One region of the Streptomyces sp. NPDC002742 genome, then DNA from elsewhere that is predicted to be linked to it. Evidence: riboswitches for the same ligand, from Rfam matches in the RefSeq annotation. Region 1 holds a riboswitch; each other region holds the start of a gene.
What was found. A riboswitch is a leader RNA that binds a small molecule or an ion and turns the genes downstream of it on or off. The one in region 1 is predicted to bind S-adenosylmethionine.
Positions count from the first base shown of each region.

Region 2: it holds a riboswitch for S-adenosylmethionine, as region 1 does, so the genes downstream of both, ACFYW8_RS23985 (putative leader peptide) here and thrC (threonine synthase) in region 1, are expected to answer to the same signal.
Region 3: it holds a riboswitch for S-adenosylmethionine, as region 1 does, so the genes downstream of both, ACFYW8_RS17305 (aminotransferase class V-fold PLP-dependent enzyme) here and thrC (threonine synthase) in region 1, are expected to answer to the same signal.

Region 1 covers NZ_JBIAQF010000005.1:239,187-243,783, reverse strand. Annotated here, with positions in the region: gene ACFYW8_RS10460 (trehalose-6-phosphate synthase) at 1-943, opposite strand, end outside; gene ACFYW8_RS10455 (glucosyl-3-phosphoglycerate synthase) at 1,022-1,966, opposite strand; SAM riboswitch class I at 2,172-2,328, shown strand; gene thrC (threonine synthase) at 2,344-3,642, shown strand; gene ACFYW8_RS10445 (MoaD/ThiS family protein) at 3,639-3,914, shown strand; gene ACFYW8_RS10440 (cold-shock protein) at 4,356-4,559, shown strand.
Region 2 covers NZ_JBIAQF010000013.1:76,353-80,949, forward strand. Annotated here, with positions in the region: gene ACFYW8_RS23975 (amino acid ABC transporter ATP-binding protein) at 1-312, opposite strand, end outside; gene ACFYW8_RS23980 (amino acid ABC transporter permease) at 309-1,313, opposite strand; SAM riboswitch class IV at 1,776-1,919, shown strand; gene ACFYW8_RS23985 (putative leader peptide) at 1,902-2,021, shown strand; gene ACFYW8_RS23990 (cell envelope biogenesis protein OmpA) at 2,221-2,922, shown strand; gene ACFYW8_RS23995 (hypothetical protein) at 3,058-3,330, opposite strand; gene ACFYW8_RS24000 (expansin EXLX1 family cellulose-binding protein) at 3,872-4,597, shown strand, end outside.
Region 3 covers NZ_JBIAQF010000008.1:349,730-354,326, reverse strand. Annotated here, with positions in the region: gene ACFYW8_RS17320 (Rieske 2Fe-2S domain-containing protein) at 1-126, shown strand, start outside; gene ACFYW8_RS17315 (cytochrome bc complex cytochrome b subunit) at 123-1,763, shown strand; gene trpD (anthranilate phosphoribosyltransferase) at 1,935-2,999, shown strand; SAM riboswitch class IV at 3,130-3,246, shown strand; gene ACFYW8_RS17305 (aminotransferase class V-fold PLP-dependent enzyme) at 3,435-4,597, shown strand, end outside.

The DNA.
Region 1 (4,597 bases):
CGTCGAGGAGCTGCCGGTACGCCAGCATCCCCCGCACGATGTTCTTGGACAGTTCGGTCCGGTCGACACGCACGACGGTCCTGCGGCCCTCGCCGATCTCCTCGCGCAGCGCGGCCATCCGCTCCTCGACGTCCGCCCGGTGCGAGCGCTCGCGCAGGAACTCGGCGTCCGCGCCGAGGCCGTGCACACCGACGCGGGTCCGGCGGGGCGGGCCGCCGTCCAGGTGCTCGACCGCGGGCGCCGCGTCCGAGGGCGGGGTCACGCGGTAGCGCTCGGGGTCGGTCTCGGCCGCGCACCGCATGAACGCGCTCGCCCACCGCCAGGTCAGGAACGCCACCCGGTCCGCGCCGAGCATGCCGTCCAGCAGCTCGGCGCGGATGTCGTCGGGCAGCATCCGGAAGTAGTCCTCGGGCGCCCACGGAGTGTGGGAGAAGTGGCCGATGCGCAGGTCGGGGCGCAGCTCGCGGAGCATCCCCGGCACCAGGCACAGGTGGTAGTCCTGGACCAGCACGGAGGCGCCGTCGGCGGCCTCCTCGGCCAGCGCCTCGGCGAAGGCGCGGTTGTAGGTGCGGTACGAGTCCCACTGGCGCCGGAACTCCGCGTCGAAGACCGGCTCCAGCGGGGTCTGGTACAGCATGTGGTGGACGAACCAGAGCACGGAGTTGGCGATGCCGTTGTACGCGGCGGCGTGCACCTCGGCGTCGATGGCGAGCATTCGTACGCCGTCCTCGCCGACTCCGCGCCGTACGGCCTCCCGGTCGCCGTCGCCGAGGGCGGAGCACACCCATAGGGCGCCCGCGTCCGGCCCGATCGCCGAGAGGCCCGAGACGAGACCGCCGCCGCCGCGCCGGGCGTGCAGCGAGTCGTCCTCCCGTACCTCGTAGGTGATCGGGCCGCGGTTGGACGCGACCAGAATCCGGTGGGCACCGTGCGTTGAAGCCATGCCTCGAAACCTAGCCCCGTGTCGAAACGCTCAAACGTTCCCTTCGGCCGTATGCGAAGCACGGCCGGTCGGGCTGGTCTACGCGGCCCTGCGCCGCTGGTACTCGGAGATTTCGGTCATCGGTGGCCTTTCCTCCGTGTCGACCGAGTACGTGCGCGGCTGGAAACCGTCCCGGCCGCGCTCGAACTGGGTGAGGGCGGGGCGGATCAGATGGCCGCGGGCCAGCCGGAGCTGGGCGGTGCGGTAGATCGCGGCGGCCATCCGGCCCAGCGCCTGGCCGTCCTGGTGGCGGTGTTTGCGCACCCCGACGTCGACCTGGGCGAGGGCGTCCAGGCCCACCAGGTGCAGGGCGTCGACGAGCATGCCCAGTTCGACGCCGTAGCCGACGGGGAACGGGAGCTGTTCGAGCAGCGAGCGGCGGGCCGCGTACTCGCCGCCGAGCGGCTGGACGAAGCCCGCGAGCTGCGGCCAGTGCATGTTCAGCAGGGGGCGGGCCATCAGCTCGGTGACCCGGCCGCCCTGGCCGGTGGCGCCGCCGAGTGGACGGTCGTACATGGCCTTGACCAGATCGACGCCGGGTTCGGTGAGCAGCGGGCCCACGATCCCGGAGACGAAGTCGGAAGAGAACTCCTTGAGGTCCGCGTCGATGAAACAGACGATGTCCCCGCTCGTCACGAGCAGCGACCTCCACAGCACCTCGCCCTTGCCGGGCACGGCCGGGATCCGCGGGAGGATGTCGTCGCGGTGCACGACGCGCGCGCCCGCGGCGGCGGCGACCGCGGAGGTGCGGTCCGTGGAGCCCGAGTCGACGACGACGATCTCGTCGACGAGGGGCACCTGCTGCATCAGGTCGTGGCGGATGATCGCGACGATCTCGCCGACCGTCTCCTCCTCGTTGAGCGCGGGCAGTACGACGCTGACCGTCGAACCGCTGACGCGTTTCGCGGCCATGAGCCTGTGGAGCGGGCGGTCGGTCACGGACCAGGAGCGTGTGCTCAGCCAGCTTTCGACGTCTTTCAGCACGGTCTGCGGCTCCTCACTGTCTGATCACACGCTCTCATCGGCGTGCCCGCTGCGGCCAGCGGCAGATCGATTGCCGTCGTCTCGCGGTTCGGACGACTATCTCAACTGTCCTGGCCTTCGGTTACAGTCTTGAACAACGCGGATGACCATCGCATGTCCTGGATCATCGGCATGTATCGCGTTCAACAGTTCAACAATCAAATACCGCTCATCCAGAGGGGCAGAGGGATACGGCCCGATGAAGCCCCGGCAACCCTCCAGCCGGTCTCGTACCGATCGATGTCGATCGCGTCGCGAGGCTCCCGGCTAGGGAAGGTGCCAAATCCGTCTCACGGCGAAGTGCGTCGTGAGGAAGATGAGGAAAGGGCCTCGCCTCCATGGCTGCGCAGACAGATGCAAGTACCACGAACTCCGCCGACGCGGTGGATCTCGGCCCGGCCGCGGCGCTTTCCTGCCGCGAGTGCGGACACCGCGTCCCACTCGGCCCGGTCTTCGCCTGCGAGGAGTGTTTCGGCCCGCTGGAGATCGCCTACGACTTCTCGGCCTACGAGACCGAAGAGCTCCGTAAGCGCATCGAAGCGGGACCCGCGAACATCTGGCGCTACGCGCCCCTCCTGCCCGTCCCCGCGGACGTGGCGGACAAGCCGAACATCAATCCCGGCTGGACCAAGCTCGTCCAGGCCGACAACCTGGCCCGCGAGCTCGGTGTCGAGGCCGGAAAGCTCTTCGTCAAGGACGACTCCGGCAACCCGACGCACTCCTTCAAGGACCGCGTCGTCGCCCAGGCCATCGAAGCCGCCCGCGCCTTCGGCTTCACCACCCTCTCCTGCTCCTCGACCGGCAACCTCGCCGGCGCCGTGGGCGCCGCGGCGGCCCGCGCCGGCTTCCGCTCCTGCGTGTTCATCCCGCACGACCTGGAGCAGGGCAAGGTCGTCATGGCCGCGGTCTACGGCGGCGAGCTCGTCGGCATCCAGGGCAACTACGACGACGTGAACCGCTTCTGCTCCGAGCTGATCGGCGACCCGGCCGGCGAGGGCTGGGGCTTCGTCAACGTCAACCTGCGGCCGTACTACGCCGAGGGCTCCAAGACGCTGGCCTACGAGATCTGTGAACAGCTCGGCTGGAAGCTGCCGGACCAGCTCGTCGTGCCGATCGCCTCCGGCTCCCAGCTCACGAAGATCGACAAGGGTCTCCAGGAGCTCGTCAAGCTCGGGCTCGTCGAGGACAAGCCGTACAAGATCTTCGGCGCCCAGGCCGAGGGCTGCTCCCCGGTGTCCGTCGCCTACAAGGCCGGTCACGACGTCGTACGGCCGCAGAAGCCGGACACCATCGCCAAGTCGCTCGCCATCGGCAACCCCGCGGACGGGCCGTACGTGCTCGACATCGCCCGGCGCACCGGCGGCGCGGTGGAGGACGTGAACGACGAGCAGATCGTCGACGCGATCAAGCTGCTCGCGCGCACCGAGGGCATCTTCGCGGAGACGGCCGGCGGGGTGACCGTCGGCGTCACCCGCAAGCTGATCGAGAACGGTCTCCTCGACCCGGCCCTCACCACGGTCGTGCTGAACACCGGCGACGGCCTCAAGACCCTGGACGCGGTGGCCTCGGACACCGGACTGACCGCGACCATCCGTCCGAACCTCGACTCCTTCCGAGAGGCTGGCCTCGCATCATGAGCGTCAACGTCCGCATCCCCACCATCCTGCGCACCTACACCGGCGGCGCCGCCGAGGTGACAGCCGAGGGCACGACCCTCGCCGAGGTCATCACCGACCTGGAGAAGAACCACACGGGCATCGCCGCGCGCGTTCTGGACGACCAGGGCAAGCTGCGCCGCTTCGTCAACGTGTACGTCAACGACGACGACGTGAGGTTCGAGCAGGGTCTCGAAACGGCGACCCCGGACGGTGTGGGCGTCTCGATCATTCCGGCCGTCGCCGGAGGCTGATCGTTACCCTCGGTAATGCCGAACACGCTGAGTTCATCGAATTGCCCCCTCCGTGAGAGAAACGGAGGGGGCAATTCTGCATGGTTGAACGCGCTAGGGTTGGGGAAGTCGCTCCGCTTTCGCTGTCGGTTTCATGCCGGGCGCATATGAGTACCCGTTCGGCGGCCGACAAGAAGTAGCCAAACTGCCTCGCCTTTATGGGCCGTTTATGGCATTTACGGGGCCCGACTTGCCCTGAATCATTGCGGGTTCTCCGTATATCATTGATCAGCCATGCCCAGAATTCTCGTCCGATTGACCTGTTGCAGAGGGCAGTTGGACAGATACATTCAGCCGCGGTCGACGCGTTCCGGCGCACACCCCCAACCGTTGGGGGGTGAGGTCTGACCCGGATCCGCGAAGTGTGGATCTGTGCAAGGGCCAGTAATAGGGGAGTTAGGCATGGCTCAGGGCACCGTCAAGTGGTTCAACGCGGAGAAGGGGTACGGCTTCATCGCGGTCGACGGTGGTGCGGACGTCTTCGTGCACTACAGCGCGATTCAGATGGACGGCTACCGCACCCTTGAAGAGGGTCAGCGAGTGGAGTTCGAAATCTCGCAGGGCCAGAAGGGTCCGCAGGCGGACATGGTCAAACTCGCCGTCTAGTCCGGGCGCGAACGGCCACCGACGCACTCACGCCGAGG
Region 2 (4,597 bases), on a different contig from region 1:
CACCCGCAGGAGAGTGGACTTGCCGGATCCGGAGGGTCCGAGAATGACCGTGACCTCTCCGGGCCGGACGGTCAACTCCACGCCGTCCAGGACCTGATGGACGCCGTACCACTTGTGCACGTCGTGCACCTCGACCGCCGCCGGCTGGGTCCCGAGTACTCCGACGACCTCGGCCGCCGGGACCGTCCCGGTCCCCGTGGCCTGCCCCTGCCCCTGCCCCTGCTCCCGCTCCCGCTCCTGCTGCTGCTCCTGCTCCTGCTCCTGCGGACCCGTCCTGGTCTTCACCGTCGCCTGACGCGCTTCGCCGGTCATATCGCCGTCTCCCTCCGGACCCGGGCCCGCACATCGCGCAGACCGTTCCGTACTTTCTGCAACGGGGTCGGCGGCAGGGTGCGCACAGCGCCCCGCGAGTAGTACCGCTCGACGTAGAACTGGATGACGGACACGACGCTGGTGAGGATCAGGTACCAGGCTGTGGCGACGAGGAGCAGCGGCACGATGTCGCCGGGATAGGTACTGCCCATGCTCTGCACGGAGCCGAACAGGTCCAGCAGGGAGACGTAGAAGACCAGCGAGGTGCCCTTGATGAGGCCGATCAACTGGTTCACGTAGTTGGGGGTGATGGAGCGCAGCGCCTGCGGGAAGACGATCTTCGCGAACTGGTACCGCCTCGGCAGGCCAAGGGCGGAGGCCGCCTCGTGCTGGCCCTGGTCGACCGAGAGGATGCCGCCCCGCACCACTTCGGAGGCGTACGCCGCTTCGTTCAGGCTGAGTCCGATGACGGCGACGGCCATGTCGGTGGCGAGGCGGGACTCGTCGAAGGTGAAGAAGGCCGGGCCGAAGGGCACGCCGACGCTCAACGTCTGGTACAGGGCGCTGAAGTTGTAGAGGAACAGCAGGACGACGATGAGCGGTACCGAGCGGAACAGCCAGGTGTAGACCCAGCTCACCGCGCGCAGCACCGGGCTCGGAGAGAGCCGGGCCAGCGCCAGCAGGATGCCGCCCAGCAAACCCAATATCGCGCTGTAGAAGGCGACTTCGAGAGTGATGAGCAGTCCGTCGAGGATCGTCGGGCGCAGGAACCAGTACTGGAAACGGTCCCACTGGTAGAAGGGGTTGGTCACCAGGCCGTGGGTGATCTGGGCGACCAGTACGAGCACGACGGCCGTGATGATCCAGCGGCCGGGGCGCCGGAGCGGAAGGACCCGCTGAGCCGCCAGGGGCTTCGGCGGGGCGGGGACGTCAGGACGGGGGATCGCCTCGGCGGGCGGCGCTGATCCAAAGGACACAGCTGTGCCGGGAGATTGACTCATGGAGAGCTCCAGCGGATGCGGACACCCCGGACCACGGCGAGCGGCGGCACGACGCGGAGCCGGAGCGGCTCAGCGCGGATCGACGCACGGGTGCACGTGGAACAGGGGCTGGACGAAGAAGGGGCACACCGCGACAGCGGTGTTCGTCAGAGACGCAGAGGAAAAGCCGTCAGCCGTGGCAGAGCGGGCGACATGTGCCCGTACACAGTGCGCTGCTGACACGCAGCAGGTCCACGGAGCGGTCGGCGCACAGCACATCGCGGCCCGGACGCCGCCATGCGGCCGTCCCGTCAGCTGCGTGCATCGCCGTCACCATTTCTCTTCTCCGGCCCTGAGGCATCCCGTTGTGCGCCGCACGTTAGGCCCGCCCCGAAAAGAATGTCAATGCGGATGACCACCAGGTGAGACCGCGCGCCCGGCCTTCTTGACGGCGCGACAGGTCGCACCGAGACTGGCCTGGACGGTCACGATTGTCAGCGCCCACGGTGCGGTTCGCCCGCTCCTGTGGTCATCGGCCCCGGCTCGCTGACAGGCAACCCTTCCACCGCGACGGGGTGCCCCGGGTGACGACCGGGTCCCGCCGGTGCGGTGGGGCAAGCGTGGTCTCGCGTCTCGCGAGCCTGGAGTCGGGACCGGTGGGAATTGCCCAGGAACGGTTTGACGAGGCGCCTGCACATCGATCTGTTGCGTGTCTCCAGCGCCTACTGATCCGCGACCGGTCCGTTCGATCCGGACCGGTGCCGACAGGCGCGTCAATCCGCATTCGGCCGCTGGTGCCCAAAAGGCGGCGGTGGCTTCCTCGTTCCCCAAGGGAGAGTCAATGCCCGAGACAGCTTCGCGCACTTCCGGTACAGCCAACTCACGTCCCTGTGACCAGGTTTCGTTCCCTTCGGGCCTTCGCCTGAAGGTGACGACACCGTCCGTCCTCTCCCACCGCGTCCACAGCCGTATCGGCGTGGGCCTGGCCGGCGGCTTCTACCCGGCGCCGCACCGCTACGAGCTGTATCTGTCGGAGAGTTGTCCGCTATCGCAGCGCATCGCGATCACCCTCGACCTGCTCGGTCTGAAGGATTCGGTCGCCACCACAGTCCTGGCGCACCCCGCCAGGACACCCGACGCCTTCGCCTCACTGCGCCGCGCCTACGAGGCCACCGAGCACCACTACGACGGACCGCTGACGGCACCCGCGCTGTGCGACCGCTGGAGCGGACGCATCGTCAGCAACCACACGCCGGACATTCTCCGCGATCTCGCGGGGCTGCTCTCCGGCCACACCACGGGGCACCCTTCCACACTGTGCCCGCCGGCTCTCACCGCGGACATCGAAGCCCTGCGCGACCTGCTGGACCGCGACGTCACCCCGACCGCCGAACCCCCGGAGCTCTCGGCGGCCCTGGAGCTGCTGGACTGCCAACTCATGGAGCGGTCCTATGTGTTGGGCGAGAACCTGACGGCGGCGGACGTGGACGTGTGGGTGGCGCTCACCCGACTCGGCCCGTCGGACATCCTCGGCGGGCATCACCGGCTCCGGGACTACGTACGCCGTCTGAGCGGCCACCCCGCCTTCCGGGGCGACGAAGAGGCGGCGCCCGTCACGGCCGGCGCCTGACCTTCCCGACGAAATCGGGGAGGGTTCCACCCGGCCGGGCCCCCGGCCGCCCAGATGACTGCGGTCCTGGCACGCATGGTCGAACGGAGAACCGGACGCCGGGCCCGGCGTCCGGTTCTCCGGCGTCCGGACCGTTCAGTCGCGCGGAATCAGGATGATGCTCACGCCCTTCAGAGTCGAGGTCCACTGTCGGCCCTGGTCAAGGACCTCGCGCCCCGAGCCCAGGATCCGGTCCTGGAGGATCAGCGCCGACTCACGGAGCTCCTCCCACGGCTCCGGCACATCGAAGGCACGCCGGGACCGCTCGACGGAGCCGACCAGAGCACGGCAGGCCGCCTCCACGTCCGCGACGTTCTGGCCGGCCGATCCGACTCCGTCGATCGACCACGTCATCCACAGGCGCCCCATGACCACACTCTGTCCCATCCCCGGAACCAACGCATGCCCACTGCACAGAACACGGAGCACGCGCGCAGAACACAGAGCACGTGCCGGGACGGTCCACGGGTCCGCCCCGTCCACGTGCGGTCCGCCTACGTTCGGCGCAGGCTATGAGCGTAGAGGCGCGTCACCCACACCACACGTTCGGCGGCCAGAAGGAATGACGACGGCTGAAACAGGCCCGCCGGGACGGCCGTCGGTGGCACAGCGCCGGGTTCTCGCCCCCTGCCCGGGGCACGGCGGACACCAGGGCACGCAGCGGCGGCTGATTCCCGGCCTCCGCCGAGGGACCAGCGCCCCTCAGCACGTCGCTCCACCCCCGTCCGGCCGATCCGCCGGTCCGTCACCCATGTGACCCTGCTCCAGGAACTGCCGGGGACGCCACACCCGGTGTCGTGCTCGTCCGGTGGACGCCGGTCCGGCGCGGACCGGAATCGGGCGGCAACCTTTTGGCTTCCCGCGGCCACTGTTGGACACACCATCGGCTCGATCCCCGGAACGGATGCGCATGAAGGCAACGAGGCAGGCCGCGCGGCGCCGCGGGCGCCGGCTCAGGCTGTCGACCGTCACCCCCATCGCGCTGATCGCGGTGGGTGCTCTCGTCAGTCTTGTCGTGGCGTTCCGCCCCGATCACCACGCCGGTGCCGGGCACGCCGCGGCCTCGGCCTTCGCCGGTTCACAACGGACCGAGTCGCCCGGCCAGGGGGCTCCGGCCGGATCGGCGTCCCCGACCGCGACACGGTCGCCGAGCTCGAGTACCTCCCCGACCTCGGCGGCCGGTACCACCACCGCACCGGTGCGGCCGTCGGCCTCGAACACCTCCCGGACCGTGTCCACGACGGCCTCGCTCGCGGGACGGATCCGTCCCGGGGTCGGCTACCGGGGAGTGGCCACCACCTACGACGCCGGATCGGGCGACGGTGCCTGTTCCTACGGCCCGAGCGACGACCTCCTGACCGCCGCGATGAACCACACCGACTACGAGACGTCCAAGGCGTGCGGAGCGTACGTCGTTGTCCGCGCGGCCGGCGGCGCGGCCGTCACCGTACGGATCACCAACGAATGCCCGGTGGGCTGCGCCCCAGGGCAGCTCGACCTCAGCGCACAGGCGTTCGCCCGGCTCGCGAATCCCACGGCCGGGCGGATCCCGGTCACGTGGAAACTGCTGAGCCCGAGCACCTCCGAAACGATCGCGGTCCGGTACAAGACCGGGTCCAGCCGCTGGTGGTGCGCG
Region 3 (4,597 bases), on a different contig from region 1:
GTCATCTTCGGCCCGGCCGGTCACGCCCTGCCGCAGCTGCGCATCGGTGTGAACGCTGAGGGTTACCTCGAGGCGCTCAGCGACTTCGAGGTGCCCGTCGGTCCTGCATTCTGGGAGCGCGGATGAGCACTACCACGACCTCCGACTCGCGCTCCTCGCGCGAGAAGGCGCCCGCCGGTGAGCGGGTCGCAGACTGGGCCGACGGCCGTCTGGGGATCTACTCCCTGGCCAAGTCCAACATGCGCAAGATCTTCCCCGACCACTGGTCGTTCATGCTGGGTGAGATCTGCCTCTACAGCTTCATCATCATCATCCTCACGGGTGTGTACCTGACGCTGTTCTTCCACCCGTCGATGAACGAGGTGGAGTACCACGGCAGCTACATCCCGCTGCAGGGCCAGCTGATGTCCGAGGCGTTCAACTCGACCATGCACATCTCCTTCGATGTGCGCGGTGGTCTGCTGATCCGGCAGATCCACCACTGGGCGGCGCTGATCTTCCTCGCCGGCATGTTCGTGCACATGATGCGCGTGTTCTTCACGGGTGCGTTCCGCAAGCCGCGTGAGGTCAACTGGGTCTTCGGATTCCTGCTGTTCGTCCTCGGCATGTTCACCGGCTTCACCGGTTACTCGCTCCCGGACGACCTGCTCTCCGGCACCGGTGTCCGCTTCATGGAGGGCGCGGTCCTGTCCGTGCCGATCGTGGGCACGTACCTGTCGTTCTTCCTGTTCGGCGGCGAGTTCCCGGGCGGCGACTTCGTGGCCCGCTTCTACTCGGTGCACGTGCTGCTGCTGCCGGGCATCATGCTCGGCCTCGTGGTGGGCCACCTGATCCTGGTCTTCTACCACAAGCACACGCAGTTCGCGGGCCCCGGCAAGACGAACAACAACGTCGTGGGCATGCCGCTGCTGCCGGTCTACATGGCCAAGGCCGGAGGCTTCTTCTTCCTGGTCTTCGGTGTCATCGCGGCCGTCGCGGCGATCGCCTCGATCAACCCGATCTGGTCGATGGGTCCGTACCGTCCGGACATGGTGTCCACGGGCGCCCAGCCCGACTGGTACATGGGCTTCTCCGAAGGCCTGATCCGTGTCATGCCGGGCTGGGAGATCAACCTCTGGGGTCACACGCTCGTCCTGGGCGTGTTCATCCCGCTGGTGATCTTCCCGCTGGTCCTGGTCGCGATCGCGGTCTACCCGTTCATCGAGTCCTGGGTCACCGGCGACAAGCGCGAGCACCACATCCTGGACCGCCCGCGCAACGTCCCGACCCGGACCGCGTTCGGTGCCGCCTGGATCAGCTGGTACTTCGTGCTGCTCGTCGGCGGCGGCAACGACATCTGGGCCACGCACTTCCACCTGGCGATCAACTCGATCACCTGGTTCGTGCGGATCGCCTTCTTCGTCGTGCCGGTGCTCACCTTCATGGCCACCAAGCGGATCTGCCTCGGCCTCCAGCGCCGGGACCGGGACAAGGTGCTGCACGGCCGCGAGTCGGGCATCATCAAGCGCCTGCCGCACGGTGAGTTCATCGAGGTCCACGAGCCGCTCAGCCAGGACGCGCTGCACACGCTCACCGCGCACGAGCAGTACAAGCCGGCCGAGATCGGCCCGACGGTCGACGAGAACGGTGTCGAGCGCAAGGTCTCGGGCGCGCAGAAGCTGCGCGCCAGGATGAGCGAGGGCTTCTACGGGGACGAAGGCCAGATCCCCAAGCCCACCGTCGAGGAGTACAAGGAGATCACGAGCGGCCACGGCCACCACTGATCCCCTGCTGTTCGCCACGGCTGGAGCCCCGTCCATGACATGGACGGGGCTCTTTGCCGTCCTCGGGGCTGGATAGGGTGGACTCACCCGGTGGTGCGGGGCGATCCACCCCGCGTCACCCCACGACCCGTGTCACCCGCGACCGCGTGACCCACGAACCCAGGAGCGACCATGAGCGCTGTGAACCCCGCTGGAGGCGACACCGCGGCGGGCCGTTCCTGGCCCGCGGTACTGAACGGACTGCTCGAAGGCCGCGACCAGAGCGCGGACGACACGGCCTGGGCGATGGACCGCATCATGCGCGGCGAGGCGACCGACGCGCAGATCGCCGGGTTCGTGGTGGCCCTGCGGGCCAAGGGCGAGACCGTCCAGGAGATCACCGGACTCGTCCGGGCGATGTACGAGCACGCCAATGTGATCGAGGTGCCCGGACACACCGTCGACATCGTCGGCACGGGCGGCGACGGCGCGAAGACGGTGAACATCTCCACGATGTCCTCGATCGTGGTGGCCGGCACCGGCGCCAAGGTCGTCAAGCACGGCAACCGGGCCGCGTCCTCCGCGTCCGGTTCGTCCGACGTCCTGGAGAAGCTCGGCGTCAATCTCCAGCTGACGGTGAAGCGGGTCGCCGAGGTCGCGGAGGAAGCCGGGATCACCTTCTGCTTCGCGGTCAAGTTCCACCCGGCGCTGCGTCATGTGGCGGCGGCGCGCGGCCAGTTGGGCATCCGGACGACCTTCAACGTGCTCGGCCCGCTGACGAACCCGGCACGGGTGAAGGCCCAGGCGGTCGGTGTCGCCGATCCCCGGATGGCGCCGATCGTGGCGGGCGTTTTCGCCGAGCGCGGCAACTCCTCGCTGGTCTTCCGCGGCGACGACGGCCTCGACGAACTGACCACCACCGCGGGTTCCCACGTCTGGGTGGTCCGCGACGGCTCGGTCACCGAGGAGCGCTTCGACCCGCGCGACGTCGGGCTCGGCATCGTCCCGGTGGAGGCCCTGCGCGGCGCCGACGCCTCGTACAACGCGGAGGTCGCCCGGCGCGTCCTGGACGGCGAGAAGGGCCCCGTACGGGACGCGGTCCTGCTGAACTCGGCGGCGGCCCTGGTGGCCCTGTCGCCGACCGGCGCGCCGCTCGCGGACCAGCTCCGCGACGGAATGGAGAAGGCGGCCGAGGCGATCGACTCCGGCGCCGCGAAGCGCACCCTGGAGCGCTGGGTGGCCGCCAGCAACGCCTGATCCGCCTGATCCGCCTGATCCGCCTGATCCGCCGGATCCGCCTGATCCGCCAGAGACACGGAGCGAGGCGCAGTCCAGGATCCGGACTGCGCCTTGCGCGTGGAAGATCCTCTGGCAAGATGCTGTACCAGGTCATGAGTGACAGCCATCAGGCCCCGGCCGGCTGTCCGGCAACCCTCCGTCCGTGGCGGGGTGCCCCGGGTGAAGACCAGGTCGTAGGCAGCGAGGCCTACGGCAAGCGCGGACCCCTCCCGCCCTCCGGGCGGACGCAACCAGGGGTCCTGGTCGTTCGAGGGAGCCTTCTGTGAGCAAGCGAATGCGATAGGGCGTAGAGCCCCGCCCCCGCACACCCTTTTCACCTTTCCCTGCGTTGAGCGCTGCCTGCGGGCGGCCGCCTCGCGCGGTGATCCCGCCTGCCTCTCACAGGAGCTCGCCATGTCTGTCTCCACCGTTGCCGCCGACCAGTCCGTTTGTGCCCCCCTGGCCGTTCTGGGCCGGGATGTCACCGTCCCGCTCGTCACCGGCGGCGAGGTGACCTACGCGGCCCTCGACTACGCCGCCAGCGCGCCCGCCCTCCAGCGGGTGTGGGACGACGTGGCCGCGTACGCGCCGTACTACGGCAGCGTCCACCGGGGCGCCGGCTACCTCTCGCAGCTGTCCACCGACCTCTTCGAGAACGCCCGCAGGACCGTCGAGGAGTTCCTCGACTGCCGCGCCGGCGACCAGGTGGTCTTCACCCGTTCCACCACCGACTCGCTCAACCTGCTCGCCGCCGCGCTCCCGGCCGACTGCCAGGTCTTCGTCTTCGAGACCGAGCACCACGCCTCGCTGCTCCCCTGGCGCGACGCCCGGGTGACCTACCTGAACGCCCCGCGCACCCCGGACGAGGCCGTCGAGACGCTGGAGCGCGCCCTCGCCGACCGTGACCCGTACGGACCTGCCCTGGTCTGTGTCACCGGCGCCTCGAACGTCACCGGGGAGCTGTGGCCGGTGCGCGAGCTGGCCGCCGCCGCGCACGCCCACGGAGCCCGCATCGTCCTCGACGCCGCGCAACTCGCCCCGCACCACCCGGTGTCGGTGAAGGACCTCGACGTCGACTGGGTCGCCTTCTCCGGGCACAAGCTGTACGCGCCCTTCGGCTCCGGAGTCCTCGCGGGCCGCTCCGACTGGCTGCTCGCCGCCGAGCCCTACCTCGCGGGCGGCGGCGCCAGCCGCAAGGTCACCCGGCGCGCGGACGGCGGCGTGGACGTGGAGTGGCACGACAGCGCCGCCCGGCACGAGGCCGGCTCGCCGAACGTCATCGGCGCCTACTCGATCGCGTCGGCCTGCAAGGCGCTCACCGAGGAGGGCTTCGACCAGCTCGTCGCCCGGGAGCAGCACCTGATCCGTACCGTCCGCGCGGGCCTCGCCGAGGTCCCCGAGGTCCGGGTCCTCTCGCTCTTCGGTGACGACGCCCCGCGGGTCGGCGTCATCTCCTTCGTCGTCGAGGGCTGGAACAGCTCGCACTTCGCGGCGGCGCTCTCCGCCGAGTACGGCATCGGTGTCCGTGACGGCCTCTTCTGCGCCCACCCGCTGGTCCGCACGCTGCTCGGCAGCGC